Regions from separate parts of the Tolypothrix sp. PCC 7601 genome, predicted to be linked through region 1. Evidence: riboswitches for the same ligand, from Rfam matches in the RefSeq annotation. Region 1 holds a riboswitch; each other region holds the start of a gene.
What was found. Region 1 has a riboswitch for cobalamin ahead of HG267_RS34745 (DUF1636 domain-containing protein). Riboswitches for the same ligand answer to the same signal wherever they lie in the genome.
Positions count from the first base shown of each region.

Region 2: it holds a riboswitch for cobalamin, as region 1 does, so the genes downstream of both, HG267_RS13305 (hypothetical protein) here and HG267_RS34745 (DUF1636 domain-containing protein) in region 1, are expected to answer to the same signal.
Region 3: it holds a riboswitch for cobalamin, as region 1 does, so the genes downstream of both, HG267_RS13890 (energy-coupling factor ABC transporter permease) here and HG267_RS34745 (DUF1636 domain-containing protein) in region 1, are expected to answer to the same signal.

Region 1 covers NZ_CP064879.1:8,552,463-8,559,929, forward strand. The annotation lists gene HG267_RS34735 (pentapeptide repeat-containing protein) at 1-1,078, shown strand, start outside; gene HG267_RS34740 (hypothetical protein) at 1,261-1,755, shown strand; cobalamin riboswitch at 2,064-2,240, shown strand; gene HG267_RS34745 (DUF1636 domain-containing protein) at 2,261-2,674, shown strand; gene HG267_RS34750 (hypothetical protein) at 2,664-2,807, shown strand; gene HG267_RS34755 (cobalt-precorrin-6A reductase) at 2,888-3,634, shown strand; gene HG267_RS34760 (SfnB family sulfur acquisition oxidoreductase) at 3,913-5,121, opposite strand; gene sfnG (dimethylsulfone monooxygenase SfnG) at 5,426-6,523, opposite strand; gene HG267_RS34770 (LLM class flavin-dependent oxidoreductase) at 7,100-7,467, shown strand, end outside.
Region 2 covers NZ_CP064879.1:3,168,201-3,175,667, reverse strand. The annotation lists gene rocD (ornithine--oxo-acid transaminase) at 270-1,520, shown strand; gene HG267_RS13320 (1,9-bis(guanidino)-5-aza-nonane synthase) at 1,773-2,816, shown strand; gene HG267_RS13315 (chlorophyll a/b-binding protein) at 3,119-3,337, shown strand; partial or broken gene HG267_RS13310 (hydrogenase accessory protein HypB) at 3,574-3,750, opposite strand; cobalamin riboswitch at 3,876-4,019, shown strand; gene HG267_RS13305 (hypothetical protein) at 4,296-4,496, shown strand; gene HG267_RS13300 (methyltransferase domain-containing protein) at 4,713-5,717, shown strand; gene cobW (cobalamin biosynthesis protein CobW) at 5,866-6,921, shown strand; gene HG267_RS13290 (hypothetical protein) at 6,908-7,372, shown strand.
Region 3 covers NZ_CP064879.1:3,312,327-3,319,793, reverse strand. The annotation lists gene HG267_RS13905 (energy-coupling factor ABC transporter ATP-binding protein) at 1-424, opposite strand, end outside; gene cbiQ (cobalt ECF transporter T component CbiQ) at 399-1,211, opposite strand; gene HG267_RS13895 (energy-coupling factor ABC transporter substrate-binding protein) at 1,208-1,510, opposite strand; gene HG267_RS13890 (energy-coupling factor ABC transporter permease) at 1,494-2,273, opposite strand; cobalamin riboswitch at 2,643-2,783, opposite strand; gene HG267_RS13885 (DUF6464 family protein) at 2,854-3,183, opposite strand; gene HG267_RS13880 (hypothetical protein) at 3,435-3,839, opposite strand; gene HG267_RS13875 (hypothetical protein) at 4,165-4,719, opposite strand; gene HG267_RS13870 (OB-fold nucleic acid binding domain-containing protein) at 4,960-6,309, opposite strand; gene gatA (Asp-tRNA(Asn)/Glu-tRNA(Gln) amidotransferase subunit GatA) at 6,630-7,467, shown strand, end outside.

The DNA of each region.
Region 1 (7,467 bases):
AGAAACCAACCCTATGCTAGTAGATACAATACAACAAGCTTTGGCAAATATTGGGATTAAAGCTTTACCTGAGCTAAAAACTCAAAATCAAATTATTGCTGGGGAAATGGGAGCTGCAGGTACTAATGCAGTCCAGAGATTACAACTCAATCAAAAAGCCATCAACAAAATTCTCGCTGTTTACAGTGGTCAAAGCAACGGCATTGATTTGAGTCGCAGCCAATTAGGTGTCGTCGGTTCTGGAGAAAATTCCTCGTTCAACTTAGTCTTAGACAACGTTGATTTATCTGGAATTAAATTCAAATCTGCCAATCTCAATCAAGCTAGCTTTAAAGGCAGTCGTTTTCGCAGTGTTGGTGAAGATGGACGCTGGGACACCTACGACGATGTCATCGCTGATTTAACTCAGGTGCAGATGAAGCAAGCCAATCTCACCGATGCTAATCTCAGCCGTGTAATGTTGAACCGTAGCGATTTGAGCCGCGCCACTCTCAACCGAGCCAACTTATCTGATGCCCGTTTAATTAATGCTAATCTCAGCAGCGCCCAGCTAGTGGGAGCCGATTTGCGTGGCGCAGTATTAGAAAATGCTAGCTTAACAGGGGCAGATTTAGGCGATGCCAAACTCAACGAAGCTGATTTATATGCTGCTCGTTTAGGTCGTGTAGTAGCTATAGGCACTCAGTTATCCTATGCCAACTTAACCAAAACCGATTGGCAAGGCTCAGATTTATCTGGCGCTGATTTAGAACGTGTCAATCTCAGCAATGCGAATTTAAGTGCTACTCGGATGACTGGTGCAGTGTTGCGTTCTGCTCAAATGGAAAACGCCAACTTGCAAAATGCTGATTTGAGCCTTGTTGATTTACGGGGTGCAAACGTTGCTGGTGCTGATTTTAAGAATGCAGTTCTTTCACCCAGCAAACAAGACCCAGCAGATGAATTTGTCCAAACACCATCTAAAGGTTCCGTTTCTGCTGTAGTGCAAGGAGTTGATTTTTCTCAAGCCAAAAACTTAGATTCCAAACAGCTTGCTTACATTTGCACCCAAGGCGGGATTCATCCGCGTTGTCCGTAGGGTTGGGGACTGGTGACTGGGTATTGGGGATGAGGGAGACAAAAAAATAACAAATCCCAATTACCAATTACCCATTACCCAATGCCCAATGCCCCATGCCCTATGCCCAATGCCCAACATCAGCGATAACATAGGTATTAAAAGGAGCCATTAAAATTTTAAATGGTGTGAGGAAACGGGCAATGAAGCATCTCCGGTCTTTGGTTGTAGTTCTGGGCGCTAGTTCGCTGTTGAATATGGCTACAAGCAGTCAACCAGCACAAGCTCAAGTTGCTTATGGTAGTTATGTTGGTGTGGGCCCTTCTGTAGGATTAAGTGATGGGGCGCAAATTGGTGGGGTGGTGGCTTTTCGTTATAAGCTTTTAGAATCACCGATTTCTTTTCGTGCCCAAGCTTTGATTGGTCATGGTACAGCAATTGTGCCTACGGTTTCTTACGATGTCCCTATCAACTGGCAAACTGATGCCTACTTGGGTGCAGGATTGGCGTTAGCTAGTGGTGACGATCCTTCTCCAGTGGGGAATAAGATTAGTTTTGCTTTGCAACCAGGAATTGATTACACAGTTCCTAATAGCAACACTGTACTTTTTGGTAACGCGATTATCGCTTTTGATGCCTACCGCAATGGTGGTGGTACTGCTTTTTCTTTGCAAGGTGGTGTAGGTTTAAGATTTTAATGACTGAATTGAATATAAAAGCTAAATTCCCAAGTCTTGTAGGCGTGGGATTTTTTTATGTTGTTCAACACAGTCTCTATGAACAGTATGGTTCAATACGCTTGGGTTAAGATCATTAGCGATTAATACTTGTTAAACAAGCCAGCAGAATTGGGGGATTCTCCCCCAAACCCCCGATTGGGTGACGGTTGCGTCCCCCAAACCCCCTCCAAAATTATTGTTCTGTTTTTTGTTGAGTAACTAGTCTTTTATTTTTGTAGAACTCAGCACTTTCAAAGAGTGAACACACAGGGGCGCAGAGTTGTGTATGATCGAACAGGTCACTTGGTTCTGATGGGGATCAGTCATCAGAGGTAACGGGGAAAGTTCGGTGTAAATCCGGCACTGTCCCGCAACTGTGAAGCAATTTGAGATGTGCAAGATTTTGTAGTCGCAATTTCTCAATTGTGTAAGTCAGAACGCCCACCAAAGTTGATTGTTTTGTTCTCACATCTGCGAGGTACAGATGACTGCTGTGAATATTTCTGCGAGTAATTTGGGTGAATCTTCCCATACTCTATTTGTTTGCAAAACCTGTGCCAGTGTTTGGCAAGAAGGAAAGCGTGTAGGCGAGAGTGGTGGGGAAAAACTATTACAAAAACTAGAATTTCTAGCACAAGATTGGGAGTTGCGAGATAAGTTTCCCATTCAGCAAGTGGAATGCATGAGTGCTTGTAACCGTTCCTGCGTTGTCGCCTTTGCTGCACAAGGTAAAACTACATATCTGTTTGGTGATTTGGCAGTGGATGATTGTGCATCTGCGGTGCTGGAATGCGCTAGTCAATACTACAGCAAGCCTGATGGTTTACTGCCCTGGTCAGAACGCCCAGCAGCCTTGAAAAAGGGGATTTTGGCGAAGATTCCCCCCATTGGGAGATGAGGAGATTGGGGACTGGGGAAAGGGAGATGAGGGGGATGAGGGGGATGAGGGAGATGAGGGAGACAATACCAAACACCAAACACCAAACACCAAACACCAAACACCCAATTACCCATTACCAAATGACAAATGACAAATGACAAATGACAAATGACAAATGACAAATGACAAATGACAAATGATAAATGACAAATGACAAATGCCAAATGACAAATGCCAAATGCCAAAGTTTTAATTTTAGGTGGGACGGGAGATGCGGCGGAAATAGCTGTAAGAGTTGCTACTATCCCAGGAGTTGAGGCGATCGCATCTTTGGCTGGTCGTACTCGTCAACCGTCGATTCCGTCTGGAAATGTGCGAATTGGTGGGTTTGGTGGTGTGGCGGGTTTGGTTAGCTATTTGCAAGAGATGAGTATTGATTTTGTCATTGATGCTACCCATCCTTTTGCTAGCCAAATTTCTTGGAATGCGGCGGCGGCTACTGCTGAGGTTGGTATCCCTAGGTTGCTGTTCAATCGTCCTGCTTGGGAAAAGGTAAATGGCGATCGCTGGATTGAAGTTGATAGCATTACTGATGCAGCCGCAGCACTTTCTAATCAAGCACAACGAGTATTTTTGACTGTTGGTAGACAAGAACTCAGCGCCTTTGCACATCTAGAAGGGATTTGGTTTTTGATGCGGGTAATTGATCCGCCTAGCCCTGATGCTTTAACTCCGCCGGGTTTGGTATTGTGCGATCGCGGCCCTTTTGCTTTAGATAATGAACGAGAAATTCTCATTCACCACAAAATAGATACCATCGTTAGCAAAAATAGTGGTGGTGATGCTACTTATGCCAAAATTATTGCGGCGCGAGAACTTGGTATCGAAGTTGTGATGGTAAAGCGTCCAGCTATACCGCCAGGTGAGCAAGTAAGTAATGTAGAAGATGTTGTGGCTTGGTTGTTGAGTAATTTGTAACGTTTAGAAAAAGATGAGCTTCTACAAATCCGTTCTATCCCTGTGCTGTCACTCTCCGAAAACATTTGCCATTTCTGAATTATGCGAGCTTTTATCTACCAAGGGTTAACAAGATTTTTTCTAATAACAAATACAACACTATTAGGATAGCTTGTATGGATTACCTGATGAGGCTTCTAGGGATTACCCTCCCGGAGAGTGAAAAAAGCAGGATATTAGGGCAAAACATTCTGTAAAAATTCCCTCTGAATGCTTCACCCCAATAGAGAATGGGATAATTACAGCCAAGGATGGCGCGGGGGATAGACACCATTGAGGAAGTAGTTACCAACAGCGTAGTATTTCCAACGGACGGGATCATGGAGTGTGTGAGCGCGGGCATTTCGCCAGTGGCGATTGTAGTTGAATTCCTCTAATGTGGATTTAGTACCTGCTAGTTCAAATAACTTGTTGGTAGCTAGGATTGCGGCTTCGGTGGCTAAGGCTTTGACTTCTGCAACTGCAATTGAGGCTTCAACTACTTTGGGTTCTTCTAAGCCTGACTCGTTGGCGATATCCAGAAATTCGCCTGCACGACGCAGCAAAGCTTCAGCAGCGTGGACTTGAATCTGCACGTTACCAAATTCGTATAGTGTCAGGGGGTCTTCGTAGCCTTTTTCTAAATTACTATCAACCCAAGGACGGGTATGGTTACGGACAAAGTGAATGGTGTCACGGACTGCGGCTTTGGCAATTCCCACGTCTACTGCGGCTTGGATGATTTGAGCGATCGCACCCATTGGTGTTGCTCTCTCAAAGGCTAAATAGTGCGGTATGACGTGTTCTGCCTTGACTTTGACATTTTCAATAATGGTAGTACCGCTAGCTGTGGTACGCTGTCCAAAGCTTGTCCAGTCATCGAGTAGAGTCAGTCCTTCGGCATCTCTCTCCACAAATGCTACTACTGTTTTACCATCCGGGTTGCTGGCAATCACAGGAACCCAATGGGCTAGTAATGCGCCAGCCGAGTAGTATTTGCGTCCGTTGAGTACGTAGTCAGAAGCATCTGGTGTTAATTTGGTTTGCACATCGGTGACAGACTTGGTGCCAATTTCCGAGAAGGCGTTACCAAAGCGTTTGCCTTGTAATACTAAATCAAAGAAGAATTTCTTTTGATCATCCGTACCATCCAACCTGACTGCTTCCACCATGTAGAGGTGATTTTGGGGAATTTGTCCGAGGCTAGAATCGGCTTCGGAGATGATTTTAATTACTTCTGCTAAGGTGACGTTTGAGACAAAAGCACCGCCATATTCTTTCGGGACTGTAATTCCCCATAATCCGCTTTGCGAGAACTTCTGCACTTCTTCGGCAGGTAAACGCCGAGTTTGGTCGCGTTCTGAGTCGCCCTTGGCAAACTCAGCTGCTAATTCATGGGCGATCGCGATCGCTTCCTTGTCATCACGAATAATATGCGCCTTCTGTTCTGTATTAATTAGTGATGTCATGATAAAACTCCTTGATTCTGATTTATCGTGTTTAAACGCAGAGTTGTCCCAAATTTAATTTGCTCGGAAATTTGGGCAATTATGAAGATGATTTGGTTACTTAAAAATCGTGATATAGCCGTAGTCAAGTTGGTTAGGACATCGATAAATCATAAAAATTAGACAGCACAAGGCTTTTCACCCTGTCACCTGTCCCCTGCTATATCTGCGTAGGGTTTTCCTGTTGCTGTAGAAGTGGGTTTAGCTGCGATCGCAACAGCTTGGCTCTACAAAACCCACTTCTACAAGATATATGACTGTGAATCTATACCACAGCCAACTCATCAGCAGCCCGACGATGAGATTTAAGTTCCCGCACAATGGGGATTACCTTCTTACCGAAGGCTGGCAAATCATCTGTGTAGTGTAAGAAGCCGCCGAGAATGAGATCAACCCCTGCTTCATGGAATTGGCGAATCTTTTCTGCTACTTGTTCAGCCGTACCAATCAAGCCTGACTTGAAGCCATCGTTATACTGTACTAAATCTTCAAAATTGGAATTTGCCCACATTCCCTCACGTTCACGAGTTGCAGCTCCCGCTTGTTTGACGGCTTCGCCAAATCCTTTCACTGCTTCTACATCGGCTTGGGCAATAATCTCGCGCAATACTTCATGGGCTTCTGCTTCTGTATCTCGTACGATGATAAAGGAATTTAGCCCAAACCTAATTGTGCGTCCTTCTCGACGAGCTAATTCAGACACTTCGGCAATCTGCTCTTTTACCCCTTCTAGGGTATTACCATTCATAAAATACCAATCAGAAACGCGGCCAGCCATACGCCGGGCGGCTTTGGAGTTACCACCTTGGAAAATCTCTGGATGGGGATTCTGATTCACCGGTCTAGGCTTCACCCAACCGCCGTTAATCCGGTAGAAGTCGCCTTTAAAGTGAAACTCATCCTCTGTCCATAAGCCTTTGAGGACGCGGATAAATTCTTCGGAACGACGATAGCGTTCGTCATGGTCTAACCAATGTTCACCATATATAGTGAATTCATCTTTGAACCAGCCGCTAACTACATTCAAAGCAAATCGTCCGTTAGAGAGAAAATCAATACTAGCACCGATTTTAGCGACTACTCCGGGATGCCATAATCCAGGATGAACCGCCGCAATCAACTTCAATTTTTTGGTGACTGGAGCGAGGGCTGATACGGTTGTAAATGCCTCTAGTTGGTACTCAGCCCCATAGCTGGCGATAAATCTAGCTTGGGCTAGAGCGTATTCAAACCCAACCTCTTCAGCTGTTTGAGCTAGTTGAGCATTATAGTCATAAGTCCAGTTTGTCCGTTGGGGAATTTTACTAACTACTAACCCCCCACTGACGTTGGGAATCCAGTATGCGAACTTAATATCTACCATAATTGTGTATTTGAGAATGAAACAGCTTGGTTATTTGTGGAAGTCTGCTTGTGATGCAACAAGTCCGAATTTGTCATCACTAAACAAATCACTTAAAAATTGATCCAAAAAATCTAAAGCTTGATAGCGGCTGCAAAGTCCTCTGAGTTTACAAGTAAACAATCTCAGGATCTGATATTGACAATATACTATAAACCGATTGATTTACCGCATTTTCATGTTTCAGACTTTATCACGACAATTTTGCCGATGTCGTGACTGCATATACTTAAATTCCATTTCAGTATTCCATTTTGGAATACCGCTAACGTTTGTTGAATATTTAATAATTCTTTTATATTTGGTGGGTATCATCCTGATTATGTCCAAGAAACCCGAAATACAGGACTCAACAAAGGATTACTACTATTCCATATCGTGATAAGTGAATACTTTTCAACGCTTGAGATTACTCTCATCTGCAACTATACACAGCAGAAATAAATATGGTAGTGTGAACTACTAAACCACGGCAAAGAGATAAAGATATCGTATTTTATTGAATCTCTCGTCGAAAAAGGCACAGGAAGAAGATTTATGGCACTTCAGTTTGGAATTTGGTCGCCAGTCTGTGGTGGATGGTTGCGGGTTGTGAATCACGAGGCTAATGTATCTTCGCAAGATTTGGTAAAGTTGGCAATTGAAGCAGATGAGTTAGGTTATGACTTCTATTACATTCCTGAACATTACTTGAATGCTATTCATGGGCCTGACTACAATGTCGCTGACGCATGGATTACAGCAGCTTTGGCAAGTTTGAATACCAAGAACATCAAGATTGTGGCGGCTGTACAACCCGGTTTTAAACTACCTGCGGTGGTTGCTAATGTAAGTGCAAACATTCAAAATCAATTAAGTAAAGGCAGATTTGCCCTGAGTGGGATTGCTGGATGGTGGAAGCTAGA
Region 2 (7,467 bases), 3.7 Mb from region 1:
GTGTCTGGAAGATGAGCAAATAGCTGGTCAATAATTACTGGCTAGTTGAGATATTTAGAAAAAATTCATTGTCTTTGACATTACTGACTAATTTTGAGAGTAAAGTTTTTGCTTTCATGTCAATATTCCCTGAAATTGGGAACTATAAAACGAAGAACAAAGCCAGATTTTTTTCTTCTGCTCATACCTGTTGAGTGTCTTATTCGACTGGTAATCTTTTAGATGTTTTCTAGTTTTATTTCCATACATCAAAACTATCAGGAGCAAATATGCAAGCAGCGAACGTAACTCTGGGAATTCCCAACTTCAACACTATGAATACCCAGGATTATATTGAACTAGAACAGCAATATGGTGCTGATAATTACCATCCTTTAGATGTAGTCATTACCAAAGGAGAAGGTGTATGGGTATGGGATATAGAAGGTAAAAAATACCTGGATTTTCTTTCGGCTTATTCAGCATTAAATCAGGGTCATTGTCATCCCAAAATTCTTCAAGCAATGATAAAACAAGCTCAACAAGTTACACTGACTTCCAGAGCTTTTCGTAATGACCAATTAGGAAGATTTTATCAAAAGCTTTCTGAGATTTCTGGTTTACCTAAAGTACTACCCATGAATTCGGGAGCCGAAGCCGTGGAAACGGCTATCAAAGCCATTCGTAAATGGGCTTATAAAGTAAAAGGCATACCAGAAAATCAAGCAGAAATTATAGTTTGTAGTAATAATTTTTCTGGACGCACTATTAGTTTAATCAGTTTCTCTACAGAAGAACAATATCAAGATGGATTTGGGCCTTTAACCACTGGGTTTAAAGTTATCCCTTTTGGTGATGCTAAGGCATTAGAAAAAGCAATTACTCCTAACACTGCGGCATTTTTGGTAGAACCAATTCAGGGTGAGGGAGGTATTATTGTTCCGCCTCATGGGTTTTTAAAGCAAGCTGAACAAATCTGTCGCCATCATCATGTCTTATTGGTCTTTGATGAAATCCAAACGGGCTTGGGAAGAACAGGTAAAATGTTTGCCCATCAATATGAGGATGTTAAGCCAGATGGCATAACTGTAGGTAAAGCTTTATCTGGTGGATTTTATCCCATTTCTGCGTTTATTTCGACAGAGGAAGTGATGGGTATATTTCAACCAGGGGATCATGGTAGTACCTTTGGGGGAAATCCTTTAGCTGCTGCTATTGGCATTGCCGCACTTGATGTTCTTATAGAAGAAGAATTATCAGAAAAAGCCTTAAAACTAGGGGAATATTTTATAGAGAAATTACAATCAATTAAGAGTTCATATATCAAAGAAGTACGCGGCAAAGGTTTATTAATTGGCATGGAATTGTATCCTGAAGCTGGTGGTGCAAGGCGTTTTTGTAAAGCTTTAGCTAAAGAGGGATTATTAGCTAAAGAGACTAGAGATAATGTCATTCGTTTTGCTCCACCCTTAGTTATTTCCCAAGATGAAATAGATTGGGCATTAGAGAAAATTGAGCGAGTTTTGACAACCACTGGTTAGTTTGGCACAAATTGAGTTTTGCGGGGTGGTTGATAGTGTTTGAGAAGTCATTAATAGCAAAATTGAACAATCGTCTCATCCAACTTATGAGTATCTGGGAATTGTACGTCAAATTGAATAAAAGACGGCAATCAGATCCCGGTTTGTCCTGGTATGACCACTGCGAAGCACCTAGTACGTTGGCAGAATTTGCCTTCTAGTTGTGTAAGTAGACCGGATGATTTTAATTTTCAATAAAAAGGACAATCTACCATGAATCGTGAAGAACTTTTGCAAGAGACCGTGCAACCAATTGACATTAAAGCTTTTGATGTTGTTGGCTTGGTGGAAGCAATGAGTAAGACAGCTTTCCAAGCTCGAAATTTGGGGCGGGCAGCGAAAATTTACGATGCAATGCTGCAAGATAAAGAATGCACGATTATTCTGTGTTTAGCTGGGTCTTTATTTAGTGCTGGACTGAAGGGAATAGTCCACGATTTAATTACTCACAATATGGTAGATGCAATTGTTTCTACCGGAGCTAACATTGTTGACCAAGATTTCTTTGAAGCGTTGGGTTATCGTCATTATGTCGGCGATCCCTTTGCTGATGATGAGGTGCTAAGACAGCAACGCATAGACCGCATATATGACACCTATATTGATGAGGATCAACTGCGGGTATGTGATATGACTATTGCCGAAATCGCCGAAGGGTTAGAGAAACGTCCCTATTCTTCACGAGAATTTATTCAGGAAATGGGGGCTTATTTGGAACGTCGGGGAAACTATGGTCAATCTGTGGTGCAAGCCGCTTATCAACACCAAGTACCAATTTTTGTCCCTGCTTTTAGTGACTGTTCGGCTGGGTTTGGTTTAGTGCATCATCAATGGAATTCCCCAGAATCTCATGTGACGATTGACTCAGTGAGAGACTTTCGGGAGTTGACCCAGTGTAAACTAGCTTCTAATTACACTGGCTTGGTAATGATTGGTGGCGGTGTACCGAAAAACTTTGCTCAGGATACGGTGGTAGCTGCGGAATTGCTGGGATTTGAAACGAGTATGCACAAGTATACAATTCAAGTCACTGTCGCTGATGAGCGCGATGGTGCTTTATCTGGTTCTACTCTTAAAGAGGCTCATTCTTGGGGGAAGGTAGATAAAGCTACTGAACAGATGGTTTTTTCTGAGGCGACTGTGGCTTTACCATTAATTGCGGGGTATGCCTATGGTAAAGGTAATTGGCGCGATCGCCAACCACATCATTTAGCTGAGTTGTTCACCAAACCTCAACCCAAGGTAGCAACTGTGTAGAGATTTTTAGGGGGTAAATTTACCCCCTGTCCCATGACAAACATAACTTGAATATTAGCTATAGCTTGTTGTGTTACCCTTCATCTTGGCAACAAGATGAAGTTTGTATTTATCTCTTGTGTCAGATAACACAAATAAGTGTTCAACTTATGGTAGAAATTGTTTGTTTTTCTGGTGTAAATTCTTTGATTTTTTTACGTAACTCTTTGTATCGTTAGGAAGACGATGATTATATAAAGTTTTTTTAAGATGGGAGGCGACATAGATAAAGTACAAACACGAAATCAAAAAGGCGACGAATTATGCAAGAAATCAAAGAAGTAAAAGGAAGCCAGGATTTACTTCCAGAAATTAAAGAGCCTTACTATTACGCTGGTACTCGTTGGAGATGGGGTTTCCAACCAAGTGCAGAGATTTGGAACGGACGCTTGGCGATGATTGGTTTCTTTGCAACTGCACTGTTTGAAATCCTTAATAAAGATGGGCTTCTTGGAGGACTGTTTTGGGGATTTTTCCAATAAAAAAGTAATGCTGCTCTATATTACTGGATTGTAGAATCACAAAAATCCTCATCTTTCAGAGAATTTAGTTTAAACAAATATGCTCAAATATTGCGCTCTATTAATGATATTAACTCTCATGAATAGAGCGTAAAAATTTTATTAGTTTATCCTCATCTGGATATTCCCACACTCTGTTTTGACACTAAATTTTAAATCTATTAAATGAATTGTCTAGATTGAAATTTAAACTCACTTTATGAATATACTTGTGAACTATTTTGAACCTTTTCTGATAACCACTGATACCAACTCTCTAACCCAGTTCCAGTTAACGCTGAAACTTGAAAAACCTGAATTTGAGGATTAACCTGCTGGGCATATTCTATGCAACGCTGAACGTCAAACTGCACATGAGGTAGTAAATCAATTTCAATTGAATAAATTTACTTGAAGTCTTGGTCATAACAGCCAGGACTTCTTTAATGTCATGAAATCTTAAAATAAAAGTGGCTGTTAACTAAAACTCTATCTTGTATTATTTTCCTGATTATGATGTACAATGGGTCGATAAGTCGGTTCTAGTGGGGAACAGCCACTAGAGGAAACGGGGAAAGTCCGGTGCGAATCCGGCGCTGTCCCGCAGCTGTAATCAAGGTTTACCTTGTGAGTCAGAATGCCCGCCGAAGTTGACTTGTAAATTTTGTACATCTGCGAGGCACGGATGATTTATTACATGGCGATCGCTAAATCTGATATTTTGAAAGCACCGCACATTAAAACGCTACAAATGGCGGCTTTCCACGAAATACGTAATTAATATTAAATTTCAATTAGTAATTACTTTTGTGAATATTCAGGTATTTCTTTTACTTTGAAACCTGAAATATTTTCAACGAGGTATGGCACAAAATTTCCATCGTTATATCTAGCGATAACTTCTCTGTATTTTCGTTAAATTCTGACTCGGTTAATCATCATGCCGAAATATTATCTTCACCGGACTGGGAAGATTCCTACTGCTGTTCATCCTTTTGTCAAACAAACAGGTTTTAGAGAAGATCAGCAGCAACCCTTTCTAAATTTAAGGCAAATAATTCGAGGTTGGCAAAAAATTGCAAGTTCAACCTATGGAAAGATTTCTCTGATGATCTCTCGTCTAATTCGGGATGAACCATGAATCAATTCAAAATTCAAAATTCAAAATTCAAAATTAAATACAGCCACTGACAAGGGGGAGGCAGTCTCGTGGGCGGGTTTCCCGACTTGAGAGAACTGGCGTTGGGGTTTATACCCGCTTTGTGAGAGAAGGATTCTTTCGCCCACAAGGGGCGAGGGTTTTCATAAACAAATCAATGTCTATCAACTGTTAGCTACATAGAAAGCTTTCACAACAATGTCAACTTTATTAGTTTATTTTGTAATTGGTTCTCTTATCGTTTTACTAATTGGAATTGCAGCTTATTTCGTAACGGCTCGTAAGTATCAATCCTCAGCCACAGTCGCTAATTCCTATGACCAATGGACGCTTGACGGCATCCTAGAATTTTACTGGGGCGAACACATTCACCTCGGTCACTACGGTTCGCCACCAAGACGCAAGGATTTTTTGGCTGCTAAATCTGACTTTGTACACGAAATGGTTAAATGGGGTGGTTTAGATAAATTACCTCCTGGTACTACCGTCTTAGATGTTGGCTGTGGGATTGGGGGTAGCAGCCGGATTTTAGCGCGAGATTATGGATTTGCTGTCACAGGAATTACCATCAGCCCACAGCAGGTGAAACGCGCCCAGGAGTTAACACCCCAAGAACTAAACGCCCAGTTTGCAGTCGATGATGCAATGGCATTGTCGTTTCCAGATGCCAGTTTTGATGTAGTTTGGTCAATCGAAGCAGGCCCCCACATGCCCGATAAAGCCGTTTTTGCCAGAGAATTAATACGGGTGCTAAAGCCTGGTGGAATTTTGGTTGTCGCTGACTGGAATCAAAGGGATGACCGCCAAAAGCCGCTAAATTTCTGGGAGAAACCAGTAATGCGACAACTGCTAGATCAGTGGTCTCATCCAGCTTTTTCTAGCATTGAGGGATTCTCCGAACTGTTGGCAGCTACAGGATTAGTGGAAGGAGAGGTAATTACGGCTGATTGGACGCAAGCAACCCTTCCTTCTTGGTTAGATTCGATTTGGCAAGGAGTGGTTCGCCCAAGCGGATTTCTGCGTTTTGGACTGTCTGGTTTCATCAAATCTGTGCGCGAAGTGCCGACGTTTTTATTGATGCGTTTAGCCTTTGGTGCAGGACTGTGCCGATTTGGAATGTTCCGTGCTGTGCGGGCAAATTCACGTACAGAATTGAGGGATAGAAACTTTGTTCAGGAAAATCCCTCAAGTTTAGTTGGGTAGCGATACTTGCGGTGGGCTGCGTCTACGCATGATGACTAATGCGTGAGTTCTCAGCAATCACCCCATCACAAAATCTATCTAATACATGATATCTGCGTAAAACTTCTTTTTTGTAATCGCTCCTTTAATCAACAAACAACTTATTTATATGCACAAAATTCCCGTCACAGTCATTACAGGATTTCTCGGCGCAGGCAAAACTACGTTAATTCGTCACTTACTGCAAAACAACGAAGGACGACGGATTGCTGTTTTGGTAAATGAATTTGGGGAAATGGGCATTGATGGCGAACTATTGCGTGATTGCCGAGTTTGTGATGATGAAGAAGACCCCAACAGTAATATTGTGGAACTCACCAACGGTTGCTTGTGCTGCACAGTGCAAGAGGAATTCTTACCAGCAATGCAAGAATTACTCAAGCGACGCGATCGCCTAGACTGTATGTTGATTGAAACCTCTGGACTAGCATTACCAAAACCATTGGTGCAAGCATTTCGCTGGCCAGAGATTCGCACAGGTGCTACAGTGGACGGCGTAATCACTGTGGTGGATTGCGAAGCCTTAGCCAGCGATCGATATGTAGGCGATTTAGCAGCCCTCTTAGCCCAGCGACAAGCCGACTCTAGCCTAGAACACGAAACACCGATTGAGGAATTGTTTGAAGATCAGCTAGCTTGTGCTGACTTGGTGTTGCTGACTAAAAGCGATCGCGTTGACGAACAAACCCAAGTGAGAGTGCAGGATTGGTTAAAGCAGAACTTACCTCCTGGTGTAAAAGTCATTCCTTGCCAGGATGGTAAAATCAGTAGCAATTTATTACTCGGTTTTAACGCTGCGGTAGAAGATAACTTAGATAGTCGTCCCAGTCACCACGATACTGAAGAAGACCACGAACATGATGACGGGATTAATGCAGTGCAACTAATATTAGACCAAGCATTTGAGCCGTCTTTTTTGGTTAAACGTTTGCAAACATTAGTGCAACAGCAAGAAATTTATCGAATTAAGGGATTTGTAGCAGTTCCGAACAAAGCCATGCGTTTAGTATTACAAGGTGTCGGTAATCGATTTGACTACTTTTACGACCGTCCTTGGCAAAACAGCGAACTCCGTCAAACGCGATTAGTGTTAATTGGTCGAGAACTGGATCGAGTTCGTATTGAGTCAGTGGTGTTGGGGGAGGAAGTCGGTGCGACCATCTAATTGTGTTTGGCAAGGAAATTTTGGCTACTGGCAAAACAGCTTTATCCATAACAATATATTGGTAATCGGTTACACAGCATGGAAAGGATTTCAGTCATTTGGGCGGGGAGTTGTCTTATGTGATGTAGATATTCAAGTGACTCATCCTACAATTACGAGCCTGGATACAGTTAAGTTCACCCTGCAATTTCTCCCCTTGAATTTGATTGGATTTTACCTGCAAACATTTCAGGATAGCGGATTGATATCACAATCAATCTGTTCATCCATGATTTCATCAATTTCCCCAACAGTTGCAACATACAATCCCTATCAAGATATTCTTTTGGTGCTAAAGGCTGAACATCAAATTGAAGTTAATTTTTTACACAAACTAAAAATTACTCCACCTGATTGCTACGAACAAGTTTGCACGCGTTGGTCAGAATTTAAACCAAGCCTAATACCCTAGAAAGTACACAGTATTTTTAAAAGTAGGAGTATAATCGATTGCTATCTCTCCGCCAAGTAGTTATTAAATATATAAAAACAGGAAAAATCTCCTGT
Region 3 (7,467 bases), 3.8 Mb from region 1:
GATGCACTGGTTTCTCTGCTAAAGATGTTAGCCCAAATTCAACTAAGGCTTGCTCAACTCTTAATTGAATTTCTGATGTCGGCAAACCTAAATTACATAAACCATAGGAAATATCTTCTTCCACAGTAGCCGCTACTAATTGTTGCTCTGGATCTTGAAATATTAAGCCGACTTTTTGCCTTAAATTACTGAGATAATGACGGTTATAATTAAAGGCTTCACCTCGCCACCGTACATTTCCCGAGTTGGGTTTATATAAACCATTAGCTAATAAAAATAGGGTAGTCTTACCACAACCGTTTTGACCAATTAATGCACATTTTTTGTGTTTAGGTACTCTCAGAGTTAAACCATTGAGAGCCGATTGCTGTGAGCCTGAATATTTATAATATACTTGCTCAAATTCGAGTAAATATTCCTGCATCTTGAGACAATTGTAATGCGATTAATAATGCACAGCCAAAAATTGCTTCTATGATATATCGCGGTTGTGGACGATAGCGATGAGGATGCCATACTCGGAATTCATCTTGAAAACCGCGTGTTTCTAATCCTAAAGAGAATTGATTATATTGTTGTAGAGTTCGTTGTAATAACTGCCCAATCAGTAATGCTAAACTTTTCATACTAATGCGCCAAGTACGGTAGCCATCACGAGATTGTTGAGCAGTCCACAACTCATGAGATGTTCTCAACAGAATAAAAATAAACCGATACATCAGCAACAAAAGTTCTGTCAAAAGCACAGGACATCCAATGCGGCGCAAAGTTTGTAATATTTCTGTGAAAGGAACAGTTAACATTAAGAAATATAGGCAAGAAATAGAAGCTAATGCTCTGGTAAAAATTGCTAATGCCTGTTCGCTACCACTGCGGCTAATGTAGATATAATATTGTCCAAATGTTAATCCTGACCATGAATCTGGTAATACACTAGCTAAATCTGCAATAGAGATGCTATTGAGTATCAGTGCTGGTAAACTGGTTAACCAAAAAAAACTGGCAACTATTAATAATTTTAAGTAAATACCACCAGGAATTTTAGCGTAGATAACTATCCAAATACCCATCCACAAAGCAATGAGAATTTGGCCTAATGGATGGGTAAAAAGGGAGATAACAAGAGTAGCGATCGCAAAAATTATTTTATGTTCTGGTGGTATATGTCTGAGTCGGTTGGTGTAGGCTAAACTGTCTAGTTGCAGCGTCATTCTTGATCTCTTTGCTGTTGCGAACGTCCTCTATATAAGCCAATAGCGTAACCAATAACTCCCGCACCTAAAGCTGCTTGGGATGCAAATAATAAACTTTCTATCTCTTTGCTAGGTGGTTGAAATAAGGGTTGAAACCAAGGTTCATATCCTGGTTTTACTTGACTAATGGCCTTTTGAGCTTCGCCATCGGAACCACCGAATTCGGCATCGCGTGCTAATATTAACGGCGCAATTGCTAAACCAATAACTGCAAGCACCAATAACCAGTTATGCCATCCCTTATGAGACTGTTTCATTAGTTTGGGGTTCCTGTTTAATTAATTTCAATAATTCTAATTCTTGAGGATTGTATGATTGTAGCCAGTTCCACACTAGGACTGTCAGCAAACCCTCACTAATTGCCAAGGGTACTTGAGTAATCGCAAAAATTCCTGCAAATTTGGTAAATGAAGCAATAAAGCCACCCACAGGTGCAGGAAAAGCTAGAGCTAACTGGAAAGAAGTAATAATGTAAGTGAGTAAGTCTGCTAAAGCGGCTGCTAAAAATATGGCGATTCTTTGTTTACCAGTTAGCCGCATCGTCAGTTGATATACCCAGTAAGCTGCAAATGGCCCCGCGATCGCCATTGAAAAAGCATTTGCTCCCAATGTTGTCAAACCGCCATGTGCAAGTAACAAAGCTTGAAATAGCAGCACCAAGCTACCTAAAACTGACATGGCTAAGGGGCCAAATAAGACTGCTCCTAAGCCTGTGCCTGTAGGATGGGAACAGCTACCTGTAACAGAAGGCAGTTTTAAAGCTGATAACACGAATGTAAAAGCACCTGCTAACCCCAAGAGTAATTTCAGCTGCGGGTTAGCTTGCGTAATCCGAGTTAGCGATCGCAATCCTAAAACAAAAAACGGTAAGGCGACTACCCACCAAAAAATTGCCCACTGCACTGGTAAAAAGCCTTCCATAATGTGCATCGCATAGGCAGGTTTGGGTAAGCCTACTATAAAGTACAAGCTGCCTAATGCTAATAAAACTAAATGTAGCTTAACGCGATTTTTTCTCATTTTGATGTTTCAGCAGAGTTCAAATAGTATCCAAATTCTTACTAATTAGCTAGAGCAACTAGATTTATGCCACATAAATCTAGTTGGTAGCAGTACAACTTTACATTAGTCAAAATTGCCACATAGTTATACTGGCTACACAGCTATAGGCATCTTGATACTTTTGGTATTTAGCTACTGATAAAAGCTGGCTCAATTTTTTAAATAAATCCATAGTTGTTAAGTAATACAGTGTAGGCAATCAAAATTCGTTGAGCGATCGCTACTCTGGTATTTAACAAACAATATCCGCCGCTTTGTTGGCAGATCTGGATAAATCATTTGACAAAATACTAAATAAGACCGCATCTGTACCTCGCAGATGTGTTTCCACAAAAATAACTAATAGGCGGGCATTCTGACTTACTCAATAAGAGATTACAGCTGCGGGACAGCGCCGGATTTACACCGAACTTTCCCCCTTACGTCTGATGGGTGCTATTCATCAGAACCCATTAAATTAAGACAAAGTATATCATTAGGGAATCATTAATAATTCGTAATTCGTAATTCGTAATTAAAAATTAGAAATCTTATATATTCAGGCATATTCTTTAGATTCATTCTCAGCTAATTCTCTAGGTTCATAGTGACGACATCCTTGACATGGGCCATTGGGATTCACAGCACAGCGAATATGACCGGATCGAGCATTAAATTTGCAGCTAATATCGCCAACCAGATAACCTACGCCTTCTAAATAGTAGCGATCGCCTTCAATCTGCCTAATTTGTCTTGCTCTCAGCCTGGAGCCATTAATAGCGGCTTGTCTCATCCTTAACCTCGTCCGTAGATGAGTTTTACGGATGATCCATAAAGAGAACAGGGAGGGTAAGAAACCAATGGCGATTACCAAAAGAGTTTTTAACACTTTTTCCTTACCTCGTTTTCGTGAGTGCAAATCTTAGGGCAGTTTCAGCTTTGCGCCTTGCCAGTAGGATAGTTTTTCCTGACTAACAATAGCAAGTGGCACTGCGACCTCTAATTTAGAGGTATCGAGTACCACTTTAATCAGCATAGCTTTTACAGTTTATTGGTTGGGCTGTAGTTGCACCTTCATAACTTTAAGATTTGTTGATGGGCATGGGGCATGGGGCATTGGGCATTGGGTACGGGACGCACTTATGACTGCGATCGCAATTCTTTGCTACGGCTTTGCTGGCGCAGTTGTTGCGCTAGCTGTTGCGCTTCTTTTTCGGCTTGAAATAAATCGATTTTGCGGGTTGTGAGAATAAATGACTCATCTGACTGTTGTCTCACCCAAGGGATAGCCAATGGTAAATACTGACAAGTGCTTTGATGCGGCTTGCTTTTTTCTTGCAATTTGCTGGCGATCGCTTTGAATTCTAAAATCATCGCTTCTAACTGTGCAGCCATTTGATTGATGCATTGCCCTTGGGATAATAAACGCTCCCACTCATCACTTATATTGTCTTTTGGCAATTGCAATGGTGCGATCGCTGTTTTTGCTGCTTTTGTGGGAAATGGCACAATCGCCAGGTTAGGTGTTGTTTTGTATTCTTCCATACTTTTTAACAAGACTAACTAGCTGTTAAGGCATTTTAACAGGTTATTAGTACAAAAATACTACTTTAGTTTTGGTGAAGTTGTAAACAAAAATTACTGTGTGGAGTCAGCCTGAATTGAGAATGTAGTTCCAATACTACAAGGGTGAGAATTTTAAATTCAAAATTTGGTGTGGGGAACAAGTTAAAGAATCAGGTTTAAAGATTTGCTTTTTAAATGGCAAATATTAAATGTGGTGCTGCCTTGTAAAGTTATATTCTGAATTTATCGGGTTAATAAAAAGATTTTTAATAACTGAAACTGATAACATCCACAGCCAAATAAATTAATGATTGTCAAATTGATTGTATTTGCTATAATTTACTCGCCATTCTTCAAGATTGTCTATAGTTATAGATTTAGTTATGACATTGGCATCGTTACCACGCCAATCTATTTCTGGATCGGTTGTAAAAACGCCACATTCTAATTGGTCATTTCTAATATTCCAGTATTCACTAAATCGACTTTTTAAGGTAATAACTTGGTCAAAAACCTTGTTTCTATGCTTATTCCTTCTTTTTCGTTCGGTTGCACCTGTAGCTTCTGTGTCAATAAATTTAGTTTCTATTAAAAATAGATTCCCGCGATTTGTCAAATAGACAAAATCACATTTTCCTAAATCAGTGTAATCTGCAATGGGCGATTTTTCAAATAATAATAATTCTGAGCAAGAAGGAAATAATTTACTCAGGTTCAGGAATAAATAAGCTTGTAATAGCAGTTCTTTATCATAAGGGAAAAAAAGCACCCCCTCAAAAAATTTTTTGATATCTTCTTGAGTTTGAGGTTGTATTTTTCTACAATATGATACAAATTTATGTAGCTCAGTTACCATCATCAAGTCTGATCTCCTTCCCCTGATTATTGCCTATATGGCATGGCATCAAAAGATACCATGCAAAAGAGGAAGTTATCATCCGCAGAAGTAACCAAAAAATTTAAATCGATTGTCGTTTGTCTAAGGCTATCTACTGTTGACGCTGTAGTAAATCATATGTCAAGCTAGTCCAGCAATTATCCGTATAATAACTGGAAGTACATCATAAATCAAACTTGATGAACCTCTAGTGTTGTATCTTTAACTACTAGTCAAAGGTTTAATTTGAGCTGGGAATCTCGCATTTTGGAGAGCAATCACAGCACTGAGAGAATCTTGTACCCAAAATTGCCTACCAAAGCGGACTAGCTGCCGAGAATTCCCTGACTGCACAACTCCAATTACAGGAATTTTGGCTTTTTCCTTTTCGCCAGCTTGTTCTTTTAAAACATTTCTTAAGCGATCGCGTTCTTCAATGTTGACTGCTTGCATGGGGGTGAGTTCGACCATAATTAGTTTGACTGTTTCAACTTGTTCGGCATCTTCCACAATAAATTGCGTTTGGTCATCTCTGCGGTCTACTTTACCCCAAATAATCAATCTTGCATCCACTTGCAGTAAAGAACTAATCCGTTCATAGTTTTTAGGAAAAACAACGGCTTCTGACTGGGAAGTTAAATCTTCGATTTGTAAAATTGCCATTGGATCGCCTTTTTTGGTGATTACTTTTTTCACCCCGTTAAGCATGACAACTGCACAAATCATCATGTCATCTCGTTGTTCGCCTAGTTGGGAAAGATTAATTGGCGCTAATACCAAAGACGATTGCTTAATTGATTTAAGAGGATGATCTGATACATAAAAACCCAAGAGTTCTTTTTCCATCCGTAATTTTTCTTGAGGAGGAAAATCAGAAACAGGTTGAGATTTCGGGGCAATTTCAAAAGCATTATTGCCGTTTTTATTATTTGTAGCAGCAAAACCGCCTAATAAATCAAAAATACTGCCCTGTCCACTAGCTCTGTCTTTAGCGCGCGATTGTGCCCAATCATATACTAGGGGCAAATCTTGGGTTAACTGCTGACGGTTGGGTTGGATTTTGTCAAAAGCACCACAAGAGATGAGTGACTCCAAAGTGCGGCGGTTAACAGCACGTAAATCTATGCGATCGCAAAAATCCCCCAGGGATTTAAACTCGCCGCTTTCTTCCCTAGCTTCCAGAATACAGGCGATCGCATTCTGTCCCACATTTCGCACTGCAGAAAATCCAAATAAAATTTTATCTGCTGCTGGCGTAAAATCCACCCCAGAGCGATTAATATCTGGCGGTTCGATTTGAATACCCATACTCATACAAGTGGCAATATATTTTTGCACCTTGTCGGTATCACCACTGTTAGCAGTCAACAGTGCAGCCATATATTCCAAAGGATAATTAGCTTTTAAATATGCTGTTTGATAAGTGACATATCCATAAGCTGTAGAGTGAGATTTATTAAAACAATTGGCAGCGATCAAACCATTTTTAATTGCAAAATTATGGTCTTGTTCCACCCCAATGTCATAGACATTTGCTGCGCCTATAGCTCTCCGTGTAACTATTTTGACCATTTATCTGTACTCCCGTCAGCAATCTATATAAATGCTTTAATTTATCAATTAATCTGGATTGTAAGCCAAACAATGCCCATACTACACAATCTATTTCACGGCGAACACTGCTATACTTTTACACGAAAATATGGATTAGGGACTGGGGACTGGGGACTAGGGACTAGGGACTAGGGACTGGAGACTGGGGACTAGGAAGAAACAGGGGACAAGGAGAAATAATCAAATACTCCATTCCAATTACCAATGCCCCATGCGCTATGCCCAATTCCCCAAATATGTACTAAAATCAAGGACTTGAGTCACATAAGGAAGCAATCATGGCATCCATCCGGGAGTTGCACGAACAACTAATTAAAAAAGAACGTTCTGCTGTCGAAATTACCCAAGAAGCTTTAGACCGCATTCAAACTTTAGAACCAAAATTGCACAGTTTCTTGTGTGTGACGGCGCAACAGGCGTTAGAGCAGGCTCGTGCTGTGGATGCTAAAATCTCTGCTGGTGAAGAAATTGGGCTGTTGGCAGGGATTCCGATTGGCATCAAAGACAATATGTGTACCAAAGGCATTACCACCACTTGCGCCTCTAAAATTTTAGAAAATTTTGTGCCGCCTTATGAATCAACGGTAACGCAAAAACTGGCGGATGCTGGGGCGGTGATGGTTGGTAAAACGAACTTAGATGAGTTTGCTATGGGTAGTTCCACAGAAAACTCAGCTTACCAAGTTACGGCTAATCCTTGGGATTTATCGCGGATTCCTGGTGGTTCTTCGGGAGGTTCAGCCGCAGCAGTGGCGGCGGAAGAATGCGTTGTGTCTCTCGGTTCTGATACCGGTGGATCAATTCGCCAACCAGCATCTTTCTGTGGTGTGGTAGGCTTAAAACCGACTTACGGGTTAGTTTCTCGTTATGGTTTGGTGGCTTACGCTTCATCTTTGGATCAAATTGGGCCATTTGGACGCACAGTAGAAGATACGGCAATTTTATTGAGTGCGATCGCAGGCTATGATCCTAAAGACTCCACTTCCTTAAAAGTAGAAATTCCTGATTACGCTGCTACTTTAAAACCAGACCTAAGAGCTAGAAAGAAAATCCGAATCGGTGTCATCAAAGAAACTTTTGGTGAAGGCTTAGAATCAGTTGTCGAAAAAGCAGTTA